DNA from 4 places in the Oceanisphaera submarina genome. Region 4 is predicted to be linked to each of the others. Evidence: riboswitches for the same ligand, from Rfam matches in the RefSeq annotation. Region 4 holds a riboswitch; each other region holds the start of a gene.
The links. A riboswitch is a leader RNA that binds a small molecule or an ion and turns the genes downstream of it on or off. The one in region 4 is predicted to bind thiamine pyrophosphate.
Positions count from the first base shown of each region.

Region 1: another riboswitch for thiamine pyrophosphate. It lies ahead of ACLEIV_RS13350 (TonB-dependent receptor); the one in region 4 lies ahead of ACLEIV_RS10415 (sodium:solute symporter family protein).
Region 2: another riboswitch for thiamine pyrophosphate. It lies ahead of thiC (phosphomethylpyrimidine synthase ThiC); the one in region 4 lies ahead of ACLEIV_RS10415 (sodium:solute symporter family protein).
Region 3: another riboswitch for thiamine pyrophosphate. It lies ahead of thiD (bifunctional hydroxymethylpyrimidine kinase/phosphomethylpyrimidine kinase); the one in region 4 lies ahead of ACLEIV_RS10415 (sodium:solute symporter family protein).

Region 1 covers NZ_JBKGFN010000013.1:107,471-113,295, forward strand. The annotation lists gene proB (glutamate 5-kinase) at 1-7, shown strand, start outside; gene ACLEIV_RS13340 (glutamate-5-semialdehyde dehydrogenase) at 16-1,272, shown strand; gene ACLEIV_RS13345 (hypothetical protein) at 1,338-1,766, shown strand; gene ACLEIV_RS13350 (TonB-dependent receptor) at 2,030-4,105, opposite strand; TPP riboswitch at 4,157-4,262, opposite strand; gene ACLEIV_RS13355 (protein disulfide oxidoreductase) at 4,600-5,118, opposite strand; gene ACLEIV_RS13360 (protein-disulfide reductase DsbD family protein) at 5,115-5,825, opposite strand, start outside.
Region 2 covers NZ_JBKGFN010000004.1:8,633-14,457, reverse strand. The annotation lists gene thiE (thiamine phosphate synthase) at 1-504, opposite strand, end outside; gene thiC (phosphomethylpyrimidine synthase ThiC) at 501-2,450, opposite strand; TPP riboswitch at 2,534-2,637, opposite strand; gene ACLEIV_RS05330 (o-succinylbenzoic acid (OSB) synthetase) at 2,914-3,828, shown strand; gene ACLEIV_RS05325 (exoribonuclease II) at 3,900-5,825, shown strand, end outside.
Region 3 covers NZ_JBKGFN010000005.1:174,169-179,993, reverse strand. The annotation lists gene polA (DNA polymerase I) at 1-1,786, shown strand, start outside; TPP riboswitch at 1,886-1,986, shown strand; gene thiD (bifunctional hydroxymethylpyrimidine kinase/phosphomethylpyrimidine kinase) at 2,060-2,863, shown strand; gene ACLEIV_RS07355 (putative monovalent cation/H+ antiporter subunit A) at 3,093-5,393, shown strand; gene ACLEIV_RS07350 (Na+/H+ antiporter subunit B) at 5,390-5,821, shown strand; gene ACLEIV_RS07345 (Na+/H+ antiporter subunit C) at 5,822-5,825, shown strand, end outside.
Region 4 covers NZ_JBKGFN010000009.1:101,702-107,526, reverse strand. The annotation lists gene ACLEIV_RS10430 (LysR family transcriptional regulator) at 1-380, shown strand, start outside; gene ACLEIV_RS10425 (YehS family protein) at 452-925, opposite strand; gene ACLEIV_RS10420 (RNA recognition motif domain-containing protein) at 915-1,184, opposite strand; gene ACLEIV_RS10415 (sodium:solute symporter family protein) at 1,387-2,826, opposite strand; TPP riboswitch at 2,925-3,031, opposite strand; gene ACLEIV_RS10410 (DMT family transporter) at 3,082-4,023, opposite strand; gene ACLEIV_RS10405 (nitroreductase family protein) at 4,047-4,655, opposite strand; gene ACLEIV_RS10400 (LysR family transcriptional regulator) at 4,739-5,647, shown strand; gene pyrC (dihydroorotase) at 5,704-5,825, opposite strand, start outside.

The DNA of each region.
Region 1 (5,825 bases), on a different contig from region 4:
CTTGTAGGAGATAGTATGAATCTGGAACAGATGGGACAGGCCGCGCGCGCTGCCGCCTATACCCTGGCCGAAACCTCTACCCGGGCCAAGAATCAGGCCCTGCTGGTGATGGCCGACGCCCTCGAGGCGGCCGCAGAGGATATTCTGGCTGCCAACGCCAGGGACCTGGACGCGGCCCGTGACAACGGTATCGGCGATGCCATGCTGGATCGGCTGATGCTGAATCCGGCGCGGCTCAAGGCCATTGCCGACGACGTGCGCAACGTGGTGTCACTGCCTGACCCGGTGGGCAGCGAGCTGGACTCGCGGGTGCTGGAAAACGGTATGCGACTGTCGCGTCGCCGGGTACCGCTCGGCGTGGTGGGGGTGATTTATGAAGCACGCCCCAATGTCACCATCGACATCGCCGCCCTCTGTCTGAAAACGGGTAACGCCAGCATTCTGCGCGGCGGTCGGGAAACCTTTCATACCAATCAGGAATTGGTGAAGGTGATCCGGCAGGCGCTGGCGGCAAGCCAACTGCCGCAAGGCTGTGTGCAGTACATCAGCGAGCCGGGCCGGGAGTGGGTCAGCGGCCTGCTCAAGCTCGATCAGTACGTGGACATGATCATTCCTCGCGGTGGCCCCGGTCTGCATCGCTTGTGTAAGGAACAGGCGACCATACCGGTGATCATCGGCGGCTTCGGCATCAGCCATGTTTTCGTCGACGACAGCGCCGATCTGGTGCGTTCTATCGAGGTCATCGATAACGCCAAGACCCACAGGCCAAGTGCTTGCAACGCCCTGGATACCTTGCTGGTGGATCGGGGGATAGCAGTCGAGCTGTTGCCTAAGCTGAGTGAAAGGATGGCGGTGAAGGGTGTGGAGCTGGTGGCCGATGACGAGGCGCTGGCGCTTCTGACGACGGGGGCGGCCCGAGTGCGTGCCGCCGTGGAAGGGGACTTCGACACCGAGTGGCTGAGTCTGACCCTGGGCGTAAAACTGGTATCGGGCGTGGATGAGGCGCTGACGCATCTGCGCGATTATAATGCCAGTCATTCCGATGCCATTCTCACCAGCAGCCTGAGCAATGCCGAGCGCTTTATCAACGGCGCCCCCTCGGCGGCGGTCTATGTGAATGCCTCTACCCGCTTTACCGACGGCGCTCAGTTTGGTCTGGGTGCCGAAGTGGCGGTCTCGACCCAGAAGCTGCATGCCCGCGGCCCCATGGGGTTGGAAGAGCTGACCAGCTACAAGTGGATAGGCCAGGCGGATTACCTGATCCGCGACTAATCGCACATTGCTGAATAGACACACCGGCGACCCTGGTCGCCGGTGCATGGTGAAGAGAGGATATTATGCCATCCAAGCTGTTGGACGCCCTGCTGCTGGCAATGCCGCTACCTGCCACTCTTGAGTCGTGGCGGCAACACCTCAAGAGCCAGCTGCCCTATCCGGTACAGGGAGCACAGACGCTGTTTATCGGAGCTCCTGCTCTGGTCATAGTGGCGTTTCAGCACGACAGGGTAGAGGTGCTGCTACCGGCCATGCAGTGGCGTCATCACGACATTCATACCGTCAAACCCCGTTCCCAGGGGGTGGTAGAGGCACGTAATGGCAGCCTGGAACAGTTGATGATGCTGGTAGAAGACACCATAGCCCTGAGGCTGAAGTCGTTTCACGAATGCAGCAGCTGCGGCAAACGCTGCGCACCCGAGCTGCTGGGTTCCCTGCAGGGCGAACCCGTATGCCGGGACTGCATCAAGGGCCGACGAGTGTTGTTTTAGGCTAACGTTCAGTCGGTGAAAGAAAAAGGCCGTGCTCTTCAAGAGTACGGCCTTTTTTATGGCCGGCAGATGAATCTAGAACTATAAAATCGCTGCTCCCTCCCGCTCGCTTGTCTCCGGCAGTGTGTGGCTGGCCTGGATGCACCAAAATGTACAGCGAGTTTCAAGCGGGCAGCCAGCCAAAAGCCGCCCTCGTGACAAGGGCGGCTTTTTTAGGGGTAACCAACGGGGTCAGCCGGTATGACGTTTCACGCCGGCGTGGTTTAAAACGAGAGCTTGGTGGTCACACCAAACATGCGGGGCGCACCCAGCTGTACGTATTGCTCTGTGATATAGCCCTTGCGAGGATCGTTGGGGAACTGAAAGCCACGCACCGCGTACTCTTCATCGGTCAGGTTTTTGCCCCACAGGGTGACGCTCCAGTTATCTTGCTGGTAGCCCAGACGGGCGTGTAGCAGAGCGTAGGCATCAGATCGCGCACTGTGACTGTCGGAGAAGTAAAACTGGTCTTTTCCTTCTACATCAAGACCGGAAAACCAGCCCTGGCCGTGATCCAGGCTTGCACCCAGCGCGAATTGATATTCGGGAGCGTGCGCCGCATCGCGGCCATCAAAGTTGGCGTCGGGCTCTTTCAGTTGGGTGTTCAGCAAACCCAGGCTGGCGTGCAAACGCATGGCGTCGGTGGCCTGCCATTGAGCCTGGGCTTCCAGACCATAGCTGTAGGCCCGCTCGGCGTTGGCAGTGTAGTCGGTATAAGTACTGGAGTTGTCGGGACGTATTACGGTGCGCGAGGCGTTGATTTGTGCGTCGTCTCGTTGTTGAAAGAACACCGCTACTTGTGTCTGCAGGCTGTCATTCAGCAAGTTGTGCTTGGCGCCCAGTTCGTAGTTCCACAGGGTTTCGGCGGCAAAATCGCGTAGTGCGTTGGGCAGGTCGCCGTTTGAGTTATAGCCGCCGACCTTGTAGCCCCGGGCGATCAGTGCGTACAACATTTGGCTGTCACTGGTCTGATATTCCAGCGCTACCCGGCCGCCCCACAACAGATCCGTGGGCTTGCTGCGGTTACCGTCGCTGTCGCTATAAAAGGTACGGTCTTGCTCCAGGCGCAGGCCATTGATCCAGGTCAGCCTGTCGGTGAGCGCCGTTTCCAGCTCGCCATAGCCGGCAAATCGGTTAGCTTCATATTCACTGGTAAAGTTGCTGGGTAGATAGGTGTACTCGCGGTTCAGGTCCGAGCTGCGATGAAAGTAATAGAGGCCGCCGGTCCAGTCGGTAGTGTCGTTGAACAGCATGGATTCTTCGGTGGAGATGAAGCGTACATCGGCGGTGGCACCGCGCTCTTCGCGGTAGTAATTGTCGGTGGCACTGTAGGTGTCCGGGTGCAAACCGGGGTAAGTCCAGTCCACATCGAAGCCGTATTCCAGTTCACTCTTGTTCACGCTGATAGCGGTTTCCAGAGTAAAGGCGCTGTTGCCATACCAGCTGCTTTTGCCCGACAGTGCCAGGGTTTCCTGGCGGTCGTGCCCTGGATTATCCGACAGGGTGTGGCGGCTGTTGTCGAGGGAGAAGGCGTCGTAACCGTTGTCGATATTGGCGTAGAAGGCGGTCAGATCCAGGTCCAGATCGTCGCTGGCGGCAATGCGGAACTTGGTGCGCAGCAGCGTCTCGTCGATGTTATTGGTATCGTCGCGACTCAGATAATCGTTTTTAATAAAGCCGTCACTGGTATTACGCTGCGCGGCGATGCGATACGCCACCTTGTCGCTGAGCGGCCCCCCCACGGCAGCGGCCAGATTATGGGTGTCGTACTCGGCCACCGTGAGTTCCACATTGCCTTCCAGAGTATCTGTGGGCTCGTTGGCGCGAATGTTGATGAGGCCGGCCAGGGCGTTGGCGCCATAGAGGCTGCTTTGCGGGCCTCGTAATACTTCCACTTGATTTGCATCCAGCAGGGTGGCGCCCATGGTCATGGCGCTCATGTCTATGCCGTCTACCAGCACGCCCACCGAGGGGTTAACCACGCCGATGAACTGGCTGCGCTCGCCCACACCGCGAATTTGATAGTACTTGCCGCGAGAGGCGCCGGCACTCAGGTTGACGTTGGGCGTCTGGGCCAGCACATCTTCCAGATGGTTGTTGCCGGGCTTATTGAGCTCGGCTTCATCCAGCACGCTGACGCTGCTGGCGGTGCCTTGCAGGCTGTCTTCGCGAAAACTGGACGTCACCAGGGTGGGTGCCAGGGTGTAAACCCCGTCCTGGTTATCGGCAGCATACGCAGGCAGCGCAGCCATAATGCTCAAGGCAATGGCGGAGGGGAAAAAAGGGATCAATTTGGGCACTTCAAGTCTCCGTATAGGTACGAAAACCCGGTAACAACAAGAGCAGGGCAGGGCGTTGCGGCTTCCTATTCCTACGCCGGTATTAGCCGGATCAGGTTCAAAGGGTTCGCATCATTCGCATCTCAGGCAGTCATGGCTGCCACCCCTTAGGATATGACTTTTGGTTATAAGTCACCCTGTATTATACCTATTCAGGAATAGATATCGACATATATGAAGCAAACCTGGCGGGCGCTGGGTGAGTATGATCAACATAGGAGTGAGCGAAGAATGCTGAACCTCTTTGGCTACAAGAAGCAGGATTGGCAGACACCCGGGTCTCCTGGTTTTCCGCTAGAATCTGCGGAATGGAGGCATGCCACCGGGTTCGTCGGCAGGGTTCTGCCTTTATTTATTCTGTTTGGTTGTAGCCGTCGGTATCGATCCGAAATAAAAAGGCCGTGCTCTTTATGAGTACGGCCTTTTGTTCTGGTTTTATCAGTTAGCAAATGAGTTTAGCCCATCAAGCGGGCCAGCCATAATCGCAGGTACATGCCCGGCAGCGTGGTGATGCCGGCGGTGGCGAAACGCAGCTTGCCCCGGCTGGCCACCATCAGGGTGGGGGTCACGCCGACGCCCAGCGTCTGGCCCAGTCGATGATCCTTGTCGTTCACCACCGCAAAATCATATCCCTTTTCCCGTACATAGCCGGCGACCTTGGCATCCGGGCCCGAGGCGATGGCGATGCTGACGACCGGCGCGCCGACCAGATTCACCATGGGTGACACCAGCCTGCACACGCCGCACCAACTGGCCCACACATAGACCAGCACAGGTTGTTCCCGGCTCATGGCATCGAGGTCGATGGTGTCTCCGCTTAGCGTGGTCATGCTGCTGAGGGCCGCTACCTCGGTGGGCAGATCCCGGCTGCGCCACAGATCGGCGGCCGTTACCACTGTGGCAATCAACAGCAGGTAGATAAAGCCTGAGCCTATTTGCTTGCCCCAGCTGCCGCTTTTCGTCTTCGACCTCACGGTTTTGCCTCATTGAGGGCATCGATCACCTTCTCGCTGGTCAGCAGCACCTCAAGTGCCTTGCCCTGAGGCAGGCCGGGGCCGAACACCTGATTGAAGGGAATACCGGCGCGCCGGTTGGCATGCAGATAATCGGTAATGGCGGCGTCGGGGCGAGTCCAGTCGCCGCGCATCAGCACCATGTCGTCTTCCTGCAGGGCCGAGTAGACAGGGTCACGCAGTGTCACGCCTATCTTGTTGGCCTGGCAGGTAATGCACCAGTCGGCGGTGATGTCGACAAAGACCCGCTTGCCGGCGGCTACTTCGCGTTCGATACGCGCCGGATCCAGCGGCTGCCAGTTCAGCTCATCCTTCACCGGGCTGACCCAACGAGATTGAGTAAGCAGGGCGGTGACGCCCCCGGCGGCGCCCAGCAGCATCAGGCCGGCCAGGCTGAACACCAGACCCCGGGCGCCGTAATGACGCAGCAGTGACCCTATCGGCAGCGCGATCAGCAGGATGGCCAGCGCCAGGGTGGCGGTGCTACCCAGGGTATATTGCAGCAGCGACAGCAGCCAGAGGCTGGTGGCGAGCAGCATCAGGCCGAACAGCCACTTCACCTTGATCATCCAGGCGCCGGGTCTGGGCAGGAGACCGATGACACCGGGGAACAGCGCCAGCACCAGCCAGGGCAGCGCCATGCCCAGCCCCAGACCGGTGAAGATGGC
Region 2 (5,825 bases), on a different contig from region 4:
CCGCAGGGCGGCGGCACCGGCACGCACATTGGCGGGCGAATCGGGCACTATGCCCGACAGTGCTTCCAGTTCAACGGCGTTGGGGGTGATCAGATCCACTTCCGGCAGCAGGTGCTGCTTGATGGCCGGCAGCAGGTTGGCTTCGGCCATGGCCTGGCCGGTGCTGGCGATGGCCACCGGGTCCAGCACCACATAGGGCTGCCACTGGCGGCGGTATTCCTTCAGGTAGCGCGCCAGCACCTCGGCCCGCAGGCCACCGGGCAGCAGGCCAATCTTGATGGCACCGGCCTGCATGTCGGTGGCCAGAGATACCAGCTGACTGGTAAAGGCCTGCATCAGTACCGGCTCCACCATGGATACCGACACCGAGTTTTGCGCCGTGATGGCGGAAATCACCGAGCAGCCGTGGCCGCCCAGTGCCTGAATGGTGTGCAGGTCGGCCTGAATGCCGGCCCCGCCGCCCGAGTCGGAACCGGCGATGGTCCAGACGATGGGTTTTGTCATAAAGCTTCTCGCTCCAGTTTGTCGGCCTGGTGATACAAGTCACCGCCGCGTTTCTTGAATTCTTCCGCCATCTGCTCCATGCCGGCGACCACGGTTTCATGATTACCGTCCATGTCTACCAGCTGCACCGCTATGGCCTCCTGGGCGGCAGCATAGTCACGCACTTCCTGGGTGATCTTCATGGAGCAGAACTTGGGTCCGCACATGGAACAAAAGTGGGCCACCTTGCCGGATTCCTGCGGCAGGGTTTCGTCGTGATAGGATCGGGCGGTCTGCGGATCCAGCGCCAGGTTGAACTGATCTTCCCAACGGAACTCGAAGCGCGCCTTGGACATGGCGTTGTCGCGGATTTGCGCGCCCGGATGGCCTTTCGCCAGGTCGGCGGCATGGGCCGCAATCTTGTAGGTGATCAAGCCCTGCTTGACGTCTTCCTTGTTCGGCAGACCCAGATGCTCTTTCGGGGTCACGTAGCAGAGCATGGCGCAACCAAACCAGCCGATCATGGCGGCACCGATGCCGGAGGTGAAGTGGTCGTAGCCGGGGGCTATATCTGTGGTCAGCGGGCCCAGTGTATAGAAGGGCGCCTCGTGACAATGCTCCAGCTGCTCTTCCATATTGCGCTTGATCATGTGCATGGGCACGTGACCCGGGCCTTCGATCATCACCTGCACGTCGTATTCCCAGGCCACCTTGGTCAGCTCGCCCAGGGTATAAAGCTCGGCAAACTGGGCTTCGTCGTTGGCGTCGGCGATGGAGCCGGGACGCATGCCGTCACCCAGCGACAGAGACACGTCGTAGGCGGCACAGATTTCACATATTTCCCGGAAATGTTCGTAGAGGAAGCTTTCCTTGTGATGCGACAGACACCACTTGGCCATGATGGAGCCACCACGAGACACTATACCGGTCACCCGCTTGGCGGTCATGGGCACGTAACGCAGCAACACGCCGGCGTGGATGGTGAAATAATCCACCCCCTGCTCGGCCTGTTCAATCAGGGTGTCGCGAAACACTTCCCAGGTCAGGTCTTCGGCCACGCCGTTCACCTTTTCCAGCGCCTGGTAGATGGGCACTGTGCCTATGGGTACCGGGCTGTTGCGCAGTATCCATTCCCGGGTTTCATGAATATAACGACCGGTAGACAGATCCATCACGTTATCGGCGCCCCAGCGGGTGGCCCACACCAGCTTCTCGACTTCCTCTTCGATGGATGAAGTCACCGCCGAGTTGCCGATGTTGGCGTTGATTTTCACCAGGAAGTTGCGACCGATGATCATCGGCTCGGACTCGGCATGGTTGATGTTGGCCGGAATGATGGCGCGGCCTTCGGCGACTTCCTTGCGCACGAATTCGGGGGTAATGCTCTCCGGCAGGTTGGCACCGAAGTTCTGGCCCGGATGCTGTTGCAGCAGCATTTCGTCCCGCACCCGCTCGCGGCCCATGTTCTCGCGGATGGCAATGTATTCCATCTCTGGGGTGATGATGCCTTTACGGGCATAGTGCAGCTGGGTCACACAGGCTCCGGCCCTGGCCTTGCGCGGCTTGGGCATATGCTCGAAACGCAGGTGATCCAGGCCATCATCGGCCATACGCTGCTGGGTAAACTCGGAGGTGACGCTTTCCAGTTCCTCGGTGTCGTTGCGTTCCAGAATCCACTGACGACGCATCTGGGGCAGGCCCTTGCGTACATCCAGCTCTGCCTCGGGATCGCCATAGGGGCCGGCGGTGTCGTAGATCGGAACCGGCGCATTGGGCTCGAGAATGGGGTTTTCTTCGGTGCCGCCCTTGAAGCTGTCGGCCAGATGAATTTCGCGCATGCCGACCCTGATGTCCGGGCGCGAGCCTTCGATGTGAATGCGGCGGGAATTAGGGAAATGCTCGCCTTTCAGGTTATCGATAAATTCCTGAGCCTGGCTGCGAACTTCACGACGGTTTATTTTTGACATAGCAATCTCACTTCGAATCCATTGAGGGTGAAAATGCTTGCCAGGAGTGTTGAGGAAGAACTCGGCAGAAGAAGAGGTATGGCGCCAGGTTCTCACTTGTTTCCCTTACGCAGGTATTAGCCTGATCAGGTTCAACGGATCCCACTTTCGTGGTCTCAGCCCGTATAGAGCACTCCGACAAGATGGTGGCCAGTATAAACAGACTCGGCTCACAAAAGCAAAGCCATTACTCGACATGTGGTCTATAAAAAATTAACCACAATGAAACATTTAAGCATTGGATTCATGGTGGTTTTTACCGCTTGATCAACAGAAGACAAAAAATCCGCTCCGGCGTCGCCTGTTTGTACCGCCAACACGGCCGCCGAAAATGCACCACTCCGATGCAAGACGCTACCCTGTGACCAAACCTCATGTTATTTTCATCCAAAGATACCTCTGACGAGCCTGACGGGACCCTCACATGCAGATTGCAGTTTATGCCTATGAACTTCCCCTGACCATGCGACTGGCCATTAACGGGACTTCCCTGAGCCGGCGCCGGGGTTTTTATGTGGATATTAACGGCCACTGGGGCGAAATCGCGCCCCTGCCCGGCGAATCGCTGGTCGATGCCGAGCAGGATGTGCTGGCCGCCTGCCGGCGGCTGAGCCAGGGTCGAGAACATGGCGCCCGCCTGCCCTCGGTGCAGTTCGGGCTGGACTGCGCCCTGGCCGGAGTAAGCGAAATGGACGGTGACACCGCGTCTTCACTGCCGCTGCTGGAAGGCGCCCGCGACCCCATCATTCGCTCCTGGCGCTGCCGCCGGGAGCATCCGAGCCGAGCCTGGCTTACCCTGACCGGCGATGTGCAACACGATGCAGGCCTGGTGCGCGAGCTTACCCTGCTGGCCCCTTCGTTACGGCTGGTGCTGGACGCGGGCGGTCGGCTGTCGCCGGAACAAATGACCGGCCTGTGGCAGCGAATCGACGGCGAACGAGTCGACTGGCTGCTGGACCCGGCCGCCGACATGGATGCGGGCCAGCAACTGGCCGAACGACACGGCTGGCCGGTGGCTTTCGACCTCGCCCGTTATGCCGGCACCGACTATTGCGTATTCGACGAACTCAAGGCCTTGGTGCTGAGACCCAGCCAGCTGGGCGGGCTGGCGCTGTGTCGGCAGCTGATCGAGCAGGCCCGCCGACAGGGGCTGGAGGTGATGCTAGCCGACAGCCTGGAAAGCGGCCTGGGCTGCCGCCAGCTGGCCCACCTCTCGCAACAGTGGAATCCGGGCCGGCCGGCCGCACTGGGCCGTTTGCGCTACCTGCTGGATCAGGGGATGGACGATAAGGGCCGCCCCGACATGGCCAGACTCAGGCTGATCCAGCGCCACGGCTAGCACCAAGGTTTCCTTGGCATCGGGGGGGTAAATCCGTATAGTCAGGCGCATATTTCGACAGGTCTTTACTTATGTTTCAAAACAACCCCCTGCTGGCCCAGCTCAAGCAACAGATCCGCGAAACCCTTCCCATTAAAGAAGGCATCGTGAAAGGCACCTCCAAAGGTTTTGGTTTTCTCGAAGTAAGCGAGAAAGAAAGCTTCTTTATTCCGCCGCCGCACATGAAAAAAGTGATGCATGGCGATCACATTACCGCCGTGGTGCGTACCGAAAACGATCGCGAACTGGTTGAACCCGAGACCCTGATCGAGGCCGGTGTGACCCGCTTTGTGGCCCGGGTGAAGTGGTTCCGTGATCGGCTCAATATCGTGCCCGATCATCCGTTGATGAAAGATGCCATCAAGGCACGCGCCATCAAGGGGTTGGACGAAAAAAGCCTGAAAGAAGGCGACTGGGTGCTGGGCGAACTTACCCGCCACGCGCTGAAAGACAACAACGGTTTCTTCGCAAGCGTGGTAGAAGTGATTGCCGGCGTTGAGGACCCCATCGCCCCCTGGTGGGTGGTGCTGGCCCGCAACAAGCTGGCCAATCAGGCTCCGGAAGACAGAGCCGAATGGCAAACGCTGGAAGACACACTGCCGCGTCAGGATCTTACCGAGGTGCCCTTCTTCACCATCGATGGCGAATCCACGCTGGATATGGATGATGCCCTGAGCGTGAAGAAGCTGGATAACGCCTGGGAACTGACCGTTGCCATCGCCGATCCGACCGCTTATGTCGCCCACGACAGCGAAATGGACCGCGTCGCCGCCGAACGCGCCTTTACCGTTTATCTGCCCGGCCGCAACATTCCCATGCTGCCCCGCACCCTGGCCGACGAACTCTGTTCGCTGCAGGAAGGGGTAGAGCGTCCGGCCCTCTGTGCCCGTCTGCTTATCGACTTTGACGGCAAGGTGTCCGGCAAGGCCGAATTCTTCGCCGCCCGCATTCGCTCCCAGGCCCGCTTAAGCTACGATCAGGTCTCTGACTGGGTCGAGCAAATCGGCGACTGGCAGCCCGGCAGCGAGGTCATTGCCGAGCAGTTGCGTGAGCTGACCGCCCTGACCCATGCCCGCAGCGCCTGGCGCAGCGAGCACGCTATCGTGTTCAAAGACAGACCCGATTACCGCTTTGCACTGGACGAAGACAGCAACGTCACCGCCATTCTGGTCGATCATCGTCGCATCGCCAACCAGATGGTAGAAGAAGCGATGATCGCCGCCAACCTGTCTTGTGGTAGCTGGCTGACCGAACATGCCGGCACCGGTATCTTCAACGTGCACGCCGGTTTTGACAGTGAAAAAATGGAAGGCCTGGTCGAGCTGCTACAGACCCATGAGGCCCCCTTCGAGCCGGAAACCCTGTCGAGCCTGGAAGGCTTCTGTGCCCTGCGCCGCTGGCTGGACGCACGCGACACCACCTATCTGGACAGTCGCACTCGTCGTTACCAGTCATTTGCCGCCATGAGCGCCACCCCGGGCGAGCATTTTGGCCTGGGCCTGACCGCCTACGCCACCTGGACCTCGCCGATTCGTAAATACGGCGACATCGTCAACCACCGTCTGATCAAGGCCATCCTCGCCGAGCAGGCCCATGAAGTGCACGCTCCCAGCGTCGAGCTGGCGGTACATCTGTCCGAACAACGCCGCATGCATCGCCGGGCCGAGCGCGATATCGCCGACTGGCTGTATGTGCGTTACCTGCAGCCGGCCGTGGCCGAAGGCAAGGTGTTCGATGCCGAAGTGATCGACATCGGTCGCGGTGGCGTCAAGCTGCGCCTGCAGGAAAACGGTGCCGTGGTGTTCATGCCCTCTTCGCTGATCCTGGCCAACCGGGATCGACTGGAATGCAGCTGGGACGATGGCCGGGTTTACCTGGACAAGGCCCCGCTGTACGAGCTGGGTCAGGCGGTACAGGTGATCATTACCGAAGCAATTGAAGATACCCGCTCGCTGATC
Region 3 (5,825 bases), on a different contig from region 4:
CGAAGCGCAGCTGACCGACTGGGTCGAGCGGCTGGCCCAGGCGCCTTATTTCGCCTTCGACACCGAAACCACCAGCCTCAACTACAGAGATGCGCGGGTGGTGGGCGTGTCTTTTGCCATCGAGCCGGGCCAGGCGGCCTATGTCCCCTTCGGGCACGACTATCTGGATGCGCCCGAGCAGCTGAGTGAAGCTGTAGTACTGGGAGCGCTCAAGCCGCTGCTGGAAGACGAGCGGCTCATCAAGTTGGGCCAGAACCTGAAGTACGATGCCAATGTGCTGAAAAATCACGGCATCGAATTGAAGGGTATTGGGCTGGATACCATGCTGGAGTCCTATGTGCTCAATTCGGTGCAGACCCGGCACGACATGGACAGCATGGCGGCGTTTTTCCTCAACCATAACACCATCTCGTTCGAGTCGATTGCGGGCAAGGGCGCCAAACAGCTGACCTTCAACCAGATACCGCTGGAGCAGGCCGGCCCCTATGCGGCGGAAGACGCCGATATCACGCTGCGGCTGCATCATCACCTGACGCCGATGCTTGCCGCCGATCCCGAGCTGCAGCAGGTGTTCAGTGATATCGAAATGCCGCTGGTACCGATTCTGGCGCAGATGGAATACACGGGGGTCGGCATCGACAGCGGCCTGCTGGCCGTTCAGAGCGACGAGATTGCCAAGCGGCTGAAAGAACTGGAGCTGGAAGCCTTCGAGCTGGCCGGCGAACCCTTCAACCTGGGCTCTCCCAAGCAGCTGGGCGAGATTCTGTTCAACAAGCTCGAACTGCCGGTGTTGAAGAAAACCCCCAAAGGAGCGCCGTCTACCGCCGAAGAGGTGCTGCAGGAGCTGGCCCTGGACTATCCGTTGCCTAAACTGCTGATGGAATACCGGGGTCTGAGCAAGCTCAAGTCCACCTATACCGACAAGCTGCCGCAGATGGTCAACGAGCACAGCGGCCGTATTCATACCTCTTATCATCAGGCCAATACCGCCACCGGCCGCCTGTCGTCTTCCGATCCCAATCTGCAGAATATCCCCATCCGTACCGCGGAAGGGCGGCGTATTCGCCAGGCCTTCGTGGCGGCACCCGGTTACAAGCTGGTGGCGGCGGATTACTCCCAGATTGAGTTGCGTATCATGGCGCACCTGTCCCGGGACAAGGGCCTGCTGGACGCCTTCGCCCAGGGGCTGGATATCCACAAGGCCACCGCCGCCGAGGTATTCGGCGTGGCGCTGGAGCAGGTGACTACCGAACAGCGTCGCCGGGCCAAGGCCATCAACTTCGGCCTGATCTACGGCATGAGCGCCTTCGGACTGTCGCGCCAGCTCGGCATTCCCCGTGCCGAATCACAGAGCTACATGGATATCTATTTCGAGCGGTATCCCGGTGTGTTGCGCTACATGGAAGACACCCGCACCCTGGCCGCCGACAAGGGCTATGTGTCCACCCTGTTCGGTCGCCGGCTGTATCTGCCGGAAATAAACGCCAAGAACGGCGCCCGCCGCAAGGGGGCCGAGCGAGCCGCCATCAATGCCCCCATGCAGGGTACCGCCGCCGACATCATCAAGAAGGCGATGATCAAGGTCGCCGGCTGGCTGGAGCAACAGGCGGATGATGAGGTACGCATGCTGATGCAGGTGCACGATGAACTGGTGTTCGAAATCCGGGCAGACAAGGTCGCGGACTTCAAGGAACAGATCCGCGCGCTGATGGAGCAGGCCGCCAGCCTGGATGTCCCCCTGCTGGTGGAAGCCGGCGAAGGCGACAACTGGGATCAGGCGCATTAACTATTGCGTGAAGAGTGAGAAGGAAAACACCTCACGCCTCACCATTTACTCCTCACGGCTTCTGGCTGGCATTTGCCAGCCGGGGTCGTTATCATCGAAGGCTGTTAGTCGGGGGGCCGCAAGGCTGAGACGGTCTTTGAACCGGACCCGCTGTACCTGATCCAGTTAATGCTGGCGTAGGGAACTAACGGGTAAACGTCAGTTTGCCGGTGGTTCCTTCGCCCGGAGGACCATAAGGATATGCCCAGTCACACCCCCTCAAGTCAGAAACCTGTGAATCACAAAGCGATAGTACTCACCATCGCCGGATCCGACAGCGGCGGCGGTGCCGGTATTCAGGCCGACATCAAGGCCATTTCTGCCACCGGCGGCTATGCCTGCTCGGTGATTACCGCCCTTACTGCCCAGAACACCCGTGGTGTCAGCGCCGTTCATCCGGTGCCCCAGGAGATGATACGGGCCCAGCTGGAGGCGGTATTCGGTGACCTGCAGGTCACTGCGGTCAAGGTCGGCATGCTCGGTGACAGCGCCACCATCAATACCGTGGCCGAGGTGTTGCGGCGTTATCGTCCGGCCCACCTGGTGGTGGACCCCGTGATGGTCACCGCCAATGGTGACATGCTGCTGGCCGAAGAGGCGGTGAACAGCCTGCGAGCAGAATTGCTGCCGTTGGCCGATGTGATCACCCCCAACCTGCCGGAGGCGGCGACGCTGATCGGCAGCCCCCTGCCGGCGACCCTGTCCGAAGTGGAGTCCCTGTTCGAGGGGCTGGCCGGTCTGGACTGTGCCGCCGTGCTGCTCAAGGGCGGTTTTCTGCAGCAGGAGTCGCGCAGCCCGGACTGGTTGCTGAGGGGCGGCGAGGTACGCTGTTTCGATACCCCCAGGGTGATCACCGCCAATACCCACGGTACCGGCTGCACCCTGTCGGCGGCGCTGGCCTGCTATCTGGGCCAGGGACTGTCCATGGATCTGGCGGTGTCCAGCGCCAAGCATTATATCGACAGAGCCATTCTGGCCGGTAGCACGCTGCGCATCGGCCAGGGGCGGGGGCCGGTGGAGCATTTTTTCGATCGCTGAGCTGCGCTCCGGGATTTATCGGCAGCAGAGTCGGCGCGTCCGGCTCTGCTTGTGTTTTATCGGGGCGGCTTGTAATATCGGCCGCCATAAAAACTCAAAAAAAAATCGATTAACTGATTGAAAACCAATCGAAACACTTCCTTACTATAGTCTGTGCGCTGTGCTTTTCTCCCCTCTCTCTTAGCTCATTCTATTGCCTGAACCGGCATGGAAAGGAGGCGTTTTTCTCATGCTTGTTGCTGTTATAGCTGGTTTTATTCTGGCGATGCTGGTGCCACGACTGACCCCCGTTATGGGGGTGAAAATTGGCTGGTGCCTGGCGGTGCTGCCAGCCGCCCTGTTCGGGTATTTCCTGACGTTCTGGCCGCAGGTGACCAGCGGCCAGGTGGTGCTGTTCAGTCATGAATGGATCCCCAGTCTGGGGATCAACCTCAATTTCATGGTCGATGGCCTCAGCCTGATGTTTGCGCTGCTGATCACCGGTATTGGCACCCTGATTTTTATCTATGCAGGCCGCTACCTGCAGGGCCATAAAGATATTCACAAGTTGCTGATGTATCTGTTGGCCTTCATGTCCGCCATGCTGGGGCTGGTGCTGTCCAGCAACCTGATTTCCCTGTTTGTATTCTGGGAGCTGACCAGCTTTACCTCTTATTTGCTGATCGGTTTCAACCACGAACAGGAAAAGGCCCGCAAGGCGGCGCTGCAGGGGTTCTTTATCACCGCCGGCGGAGGCCTGGCGCTGATGGCCGGCTTGATCCTGCTGGGGAGCATCGGCGGCAGCTTCGAGCTGAACGAGCTGCTGGCCGGAGGCACCAACATACAGCAGCACCCGCTGTTTCTGGCGATGATGGTGCTGGTGTTGCTGGGCACCTTCACCAAGTCGGCCCAGACCCCTTTTCATTTCTGGCTGCCCAACGCCATGGCGGCGCCGACCCCGGTCAGTGCCTATCTGCATTCGGCCACCATGGTCAAGGCCGGAGTCTACCTGATGGCCCGGCTGCAGCCGATGATGGCGGGCAGCGAGGCCTGGATGCTGACCCTGTCGCTGTTTGGCGGCGTGACCATGACGGTCGGCGCCCTGATGGCGGTGTGCAGCACGGATCTCAAGCGTATTCTCGCCTTTTCCACCATCATGGCTCTGGGCACCCTGACCATGCTTATCGGTATTGGCACGCCCCATGCGCTGGAAGCGGCCATGGTGTTCCTGCTGGCCCATGCGCTCTATAAGGGCGCGCTCTTCATGGCGGCGGGCACTCTGGACCACGCCACCGGCACCAAGGATGTGCGCGAGCTGGGTGGCCTGCGAAAACACATGCCGCAGACGGCGCTGTTCATCACCCTGGCGGCGTTGTCGCTGGCCGGTATTCCGCCCCTGTTCGGTTTTATCGCCAAGGAGCTGATGTTCGAATCGGCGCTGGGCGCGCCCTGGTTATCGAACCTGTTGATCGGGTTGTCGGTGATCACCGCCATCGGCATAGTGGCGGCGGCTGCCCTGGTGGCGATCAAACCCTTTTACGGGGCCTTGAAGCCCACGCCGAAAACGCCCCACGAAGCGCCGCTGTCGATGCGGCTGGGCTTTACCCTGCTGGCCATCGTCGGCCTCTTGCTGGGATTGATGCCAGGCCTGGTGTCTCCTCTGCTGCAGGCGGCGGTGACCGCCATCGACGGTGCACCGGCGGCCGAGCCGGAACTGGCGCTGTGGCATGGCTTCAACCTGCTCTTGCTGCTCAGTGCGCTGGCGTTGGTGGGTGGCGGACTCCTGTACCATTACTGGGAGCGGATACGTAATCCCCTGGCCGCCGCTCTCGGGCCCCTGGCATATGGTCCAGAACGGGGCTACGAGCGGATGATGGACGCGCTGGTAGCACTGGCCCGGTGGCAGACCCGGGTGCTGCAGAATGGCTACATGACTCGCTATATTCTGACCATATTGCTGACCACCATAGCGCTTCTGGCCTATACCTTCTGGTCTGAAGACGCCTTTGTCTACTCCCTGTCGTTTGAGGGGGTGCGCTTCTACGAGGTGGTGATCGCGGTGCTGATGGTGGTGGCGGTGATCTATGCCGGCGCTACCCACCTGCGGCTGGGCTCGGTAGCCGCCATCGGGGTGCTGGGGTTTGCCATGGCGATGATTTACGTGTTTTTCAGCGCCCCGGATTTGGCTATTACCCAGGTGCTGGTCGAAACCCTGACCGTGATCATGCTGGTGCTGGTGCTGTTTCGTCTGCCCGGCTTTCAGGACTTGTCCAGCCCGCTGGTACGCTGGCGCGATGCGGCCGTGGCCGGGACCTTCGGCGTGCTGGTGACCATGATGGTGCTCACCGTGAACCAGTCTTCTCTACCGGGCGAGGGCATTACCGCTTATCTGGTGGAAAACAGCTATGTGGCGGCGCACGGGCGCAATATCGTCAACGTCATCCTGGTCGATTTCCGGGCGCTGGACACCCTGGGTGAAATCTTCGTGCTGGCGCTGGCGGCGATCGGTGTCAATGCGATGATCCGCTTTCGCTGGGAGACCCAGAAATGAAGTCTGATACTTCCATCATACTGCAGACCGCCACCCGCTTGCTGGTGCCGCTGTTGCTGCTGTTTTCTATCTTCCTGCTGCTGCGCGGCCATAACGAGCCCGGGGGGGGGTTTATCGCCGGTCTGGTGGCGTCCAGCGCCTTTGCCCTACATTTGTTCGCCTTCGATGCCAGCAGCACCAAAAAGCTGCTGAAGGTGGAAAGCCAACTGCTGATGGGCGTGGGGCTGCTGCTGGCGCTGCTGAGCGGCATGATAGGCGTGATATTCCGGGGTCAGCCCTTTCTGACCAGCCAGTGGGCAACTCTTGATGTGCCGGGCATCGGCGAGCTGGCGGTGAGTACTCCGCTGCTGTTCGATATCGGTGTTTACCTGGTGGTGATCGGTGTGGTGTCGACCATATTGCTGTCACTGGACAAGGTGGGGGAATAAATGG
Region 4 (5,825 bases):
TGGTGTCGGCAGCCGACGCGGCCGGTCACCCGTTGCATGGGCTGTCTGCAGACACGCCGTTGCGATTGTTGCTGTACCCGCCCACGTCTTTTCTGGGTGCCTTGATTCAGCGAAAATGCCTGCCGGCATTGAGTGAGCAGCCTTGTCTGCAGGTATGCGAAAATGCACTGGGCGAGGGGCTGAAGGCGCTGGTACTGCAGGGCGATGGGGCCAGCTTTTTGCCGGCGAGTCTGGTCAGGGAAGAACTGCTACAGGGGCGGTTGGTGGAGCTGCCGTTGTCGGCCTGGGTGAAGCTGGATATCGAACTGTGTGGCCGGCCCCCCTTTCGTTCCGAACAGGTGGCGTTGTGCTGGCAACAGATCCGCCAGGCGATAACCTAGCGGATGCGTGGTGCCCGGTTGGCGGCAAACGGCCGACCGGGCACGCGCTACCAATCGGCGTCAGCGGTCGCTTATTCGGCGCCGTGCCGACGCTGCAGCGCCAGGCCCTGCAGGAAGTTGCGCAGGAACTGATCGCCACAAGGTTGATAATGCTTGTGGCCGGGTTTGCGGAACAGCGAGGTCAGCTCGGGTTTTCTCACCTCAAAACCGGCCAGAGACAACAGGCCGAGAATGTCCTCTTCTTTCAATTCCAGTGCCACACGCAGCTTTTTGAACACCTGATTGTTGATGGGTTCGGCCTGTTCCGGACGCGGTGCCGGGCCACCTTTGCGCGGGCCGCGGTTCTTCAGGATCAGACCGTCCAGAAAGCCCAGAATCTGCTCGTTGCTGCAGCTGTGGTAATTGGCGTCTTCTTCCTTGGCCAGCAGGGCCAGGAATTGTGCTTCGTCTATGGTCACGTCACCCAGACCGAACAGCGCTATGGCTTGCCGGTCGGGCAGATCGAGGGCATAACGGACGCGGCGCAGTATATCGTTATTGGTCACGGTCGTTTTTCTCCCCGGGCTTTACTTCCGCTTTTTTGACGCGGATCTTCTGGCCGTCTACTTCCATGCCATTCAGGCTCTTGATGGCGGCTTTGGCCTGAGCCGGATTGGGCATGAAGGCGAAGCCGAAGCCCTTGGAATTGTTGGTGCTGGGATCCATGACCAGGTGGAAGTAATGCACCAGGCCGTAAGGTGCCAGCAGGGCCAGTACCTTTTCTTCTGTGGTGAGGCGGGACAGGCCCCGGATCATGATTTTCATGGTGTCTCCAGTATGACGCCGGTGCGCAATACAAGGCGGTGGTAAGAAGAAATCCGGCGCCGATAGCGCCAAAGGGTCGCGAGTGTAACAGGTTGGCCGACCGGCGTCTGCCCGCATCTCGGCGACCCGTTTCGCGTTTTAATTATGGAATAAAAACGAGGAATGATGGCCGCCCCGGGCGGGGCGGCCATTTTTTATCGATTCAGCTTTCCAGACTGCGGATGCGCTGGCGCAGTATCGAGAAGTCGAATGACGCGCGGTTCGGCAGCAGCATCAGCAGGCAAGACACCAGTACCGGCACCAGGGTAGCGAGAAGGAAGGATTCCAGCAGGTACTTTATTTCTGCCCCCGGCGCCGGGAACAACCAGAGGCCGGCCATCAGCCCGGCTGCGGTGCTAAGCACAGCGTTGTAGCTCTGGTAGCGGGCGCTGTAGAAACCGAAGAACACCGGAAAGGCGGCGGCGCAGCACAGCAAATCGGCGAGCAGAAACAGATAGAGCACACTGAAGCCCTGGGAGGCGACGGCCAGCACCGGAATCGACAGCAGCACGATCAGCCAGCGCGAAAGGCCAAGCAGCCTGTGGGCGCTGATGTTCGGCAACAGGCGGCGCAGATCCACCACCATCATGCTGGAAAGGCCGCTGATGGTGGAGTCGGCACTGCTCATGATCAACGCCAGGCCAAAGGGCAGCAGGCCGATGGCAAACCACAGCGGCATGCTCGGCATCAGCACACTGAACAGGGCCACCGAACCATCACCGGGCAGCTCCAGCCCCACGAACGCCAGCCCGAATAGCCCCATGATGAAGATGATCGGAAAGCTGACAAGGCCGCTCAGAATAAAGCCGTTGCGGATCACCTTGTTGTCCCGGGCGGCAAACACTCGCTGCCAGGTGCCCTGATAGAAGAGGCCGGTCAGCACCACCGCTATGAAAAAGGTCAGCCCGGACTTGAGCCCTGTGGTGTCGAGCGGATTCAGCAACTGTGGGGCTTTTTCCTGCAGTCCGGCGATAACCGGCCCCAGTCCACCGGTGGCCTGCCAGCCGAACAGCATCAGCAGCAGCAAAAACGGCAGTATCACCAGCATCTGCACCCGGTCGGTAAAGATGGTAACTCGTAGCCCGCCATAGAGGGTATAGAGCAGGGTGGCGCCCATCACTATGCTGGCGGTGATCCACAAGGGGACCGGCGCCAGCAGTGCCACCATCTGGGCGATGGCGGTCAGGCCGGCGGTAAGCGAAATAAACAGGTAGAACATCATGATCACCAGTACAAAACCGTACATGCCGCGGCCATAGCGGCCGAGCACGAACTCGGTGAGGGTGTGGCCTTCGGGCATCAGCTCGCGGATGCGGCCACCGAGCGGGATCATGATAAGCCGTGGCACCAGCACGCCGAGGGCGTAGCCGGTAATGGCGCCGATGCCTCCCCAGGTGGCGGCCTGGGCCGGACCAAACAGGATCCAGGTGCCCATGGTGGTGGCCAGCAGCGTCAGCATGGTGGCGCTGCCATTCTGGCTGTTGCGGGCCACGATGAAATCTTCCAGCTTGTCTTTCTGGCGACGGGCATAGAGCAGGCCGGGTATGGCAAAGACGGCAGCAAATAAGCAGAGCCACAGAATCGCGGCGGTGGTGTCCAGCATGATGTTCTCCCTTTGCCTGTAACAGGCAAGCATGACGACAGTAGCCATTCATTGGCTACCAGGCGCCGGGCAATCACGGGCAGATCGGGAGGGAGAGTGAGGTAAGTCATTTCCTTCCCTTCGCCGGCATTACCCGGATCAGGTTCGAAGGGTTACCGCAGTAAACTGCGGAGTCTCAGCCGGTTAGGCTCCCCCAGGAATAGTGTCAAGAGAGTAGAGAGACTGTCGGTGGTTGTCAATCAAAGGCCACCTTGCCTAGAGGTGCGTTCGGCGTGACGGCGTGCCGGGTACCGACGGCTTTTTCGGTACTGTGGCAGCCGAGGTTCGCTGAAGCTGCCAGGTGGCCAGGCAGGAGATAATGATGCCGGGCCAGAGTACGGCGGCAATCGGCTCCCCAATCAACAGCCAGGGCAGCAGGGTTACCGCAGCCGGATTGAGGTAGGTGTAGGCCATTACCCTTTGAGGGCCGAGTCGGATACTGCCACTTTGGTAGAGGTAAACACTGCCCAGGGTCGCGCACGCCACCAGATAGGCCATTGCCAGCAGATCATTCTGCCCCAGGGCTTGCCAATGCAGTGGGGTGTCGGTCAGCCAGACCGCAAGCCCCATCCAGAAAATACCGCCCAGCAGCGTAGCACAGGTCAGCACCCCCACAGAGTCACCACGATAGAGCAATTTCATGCTTAACGAATAGGCGCACATGCTGAGCACTCCCAGCAGAAAGATCTTGTCGCCCTCGTTAAGCTGGAGTGCCAGTACGCGGGTTGGGCTGCCCTCGAAGATGATCCAGAGTGCGCCCAGCATACCCAGCAGATAACTGAGTGCCTGGGGGCGCTTTATCGGCGTGCGTAACAGCCAGATCCCCAGCAGGCTGGTAAGCACGGGCACCAGAGTGAACAGGGTACCCGTGTTCAGGGCGGAGGTGGTATGCAGAGCCTCAAACAGACAGATAAAAAACAGTGAATAGAAAAGACTGATAACCAGGCCTCGCGGCAGTGCCGGCAGCAGCTTCTTTCGTCGTTCGGCGTTAATCAATATCCAGGGCAGCAGCAGGGCTGTAGCGAGCACAAAACGCAGTAGCGTCAGGGAAGCTGCCGGTGCTGCGGGGGCCAGCTGTGCCGAAACGATGAAGGAGCCAGCAATAAAGAAAGTGGCTAGCAGCACCTGCAGATGGGCGTACCCGTTTTGCGTAAGCATGTTTTTCTCCCCCTATGGCCGGCTCAGTCTTCAAAGTGATTTTGTACCCGTACGCAGTCCAATGAGCGTTGCCCCGGCTTTGGTCTGGCCGCTTTGTCCGCTTTGCCAATGGTCAGCATCATACCGATAACATGATCGTCGGGTAGCCGGATTAGCTCGGCAACACGTTGGGTGTCAAAACCGATCATGGGACAGCTGTCGTAGCCCATGGCCTTGGCCGCCAGCATGGCGGTTTGTGCCACAATGCCAACCGAGCGAATCGCCTCGTCACGTTGCAGTTGAGGCCGGTCTGCATAGAAGCCGTGAATCATCGACAACATGAGGTCACGAGTGTCGGTGGCAACATGGCGCCAGCAATGTTCGGGGTTGCGTTGCCAGGCCTGGGTATCGGCACAAAGCACCAGTAGCAGCGAAGCATCGGTTACCTGTGTTTGATCCCAGGCGGCTTCTCGCATTTCGGCGCGCAGCTGTGGGTCTTCCACCTGCACAAAACGCCAGTGCTGCAGATTAAAGGAGGTGGGAGCCTGCAACATATATTGGAACAACCGCTCAATATCGGCATCAGGCATGACGAAGGCAGGATCATATTGTTTGACTGAACGGCGTGCCATGATGGCGTCGAGGGTGTGCATGTCGTTTTTCCTGTGAATCATTCAAGTTGGTGGCCAGTATTTCATGTGCAAAAATGAAGAAAAACAGAATGGACGCATAGGTTATGTGCATAAATGCACGGCAGGATGACTGGCATGAAATTTACACCGCCTATCAGGTGGCCCAGCTGGGTTCGCTGAGCGCGGCGGCTCAGCAGCTTGAGGTGCATCACAGTACCGTGCTGCGGCGCATCAATGCGCTGGAGGCCAAGATGGGCACTCGTCTGTTTCATCGTCATGCCCGGGGGTATGCAGTGACCGAGGCCGGGCAGGCATTGTTGACCGCAGCCGCTCAGGCCGAAGAGACGTTTAGCCGGATGCGCGCCCGGGTGAACGAAAGCGAAGCCCTGGCGGGTACCTTGATCCTCACCTCGGTCAACAACCTGGTGCCTTACCTGACGCCCTTGCTGGCCGAGTTTCAGCAACTGCACCCTAATATCCGGCTGGAATACGCCGCCGACAGCCGGGTCTTCCGGCTGGAACAGGGTGAAGCCCATGTTGGGATTCGTTCGGTATTCAAACCGGAAGATCCAGACTATGTGGTGCAGCGCCTGACCCGGACCACGGGTACCCTTTATGCCAACCGCGAATACCTGCGCCGCCATGGCCGCATGTCGTCTCTGGAAGATATAGAAGGGCACCGCTTTATCGGTACTACCAGGCCGCGTCCCGGCAGTATGTACATGCGCTGGATGGAGCAGCGAGTGCCACCGGAGCAGATTTTTTACCGGGTGCAGGACTTCACCGGCTTTGTTCCTGCCCTTCAGGCCGGGATGGGGTGCGGGCCGCTGAGTTGCTGGCATGCCAGCCTGGCGCCCGAGTTGCAACCTCTGCTGACTCCTCCCGAGGAGTGGGCTCACGATCTCTGGCTGACCAGTCACGGCGATTTGCATCGCACCGCCAAGGTGCAGGCCTTTACGCAGTTCCTCAAGCGGAGGATCGCCGAGCGTCAGAATGACTTTATGCCGGCTTAAGGCTGAAATAAAAAACGCGGCCTAAGCCGCGTTATTACTTCGGCTGAGAGGCTGGCTTATTTCACCATCCAGTCGATGGTTTCACCGGCGCGGATCGGCACCAGCTGGTCGCCGCCCAGCGGCAGGGTGGGGTCAACGGTCCAGCTTTCTCTCACCAGGGTGATGGTGTCGGTATTGC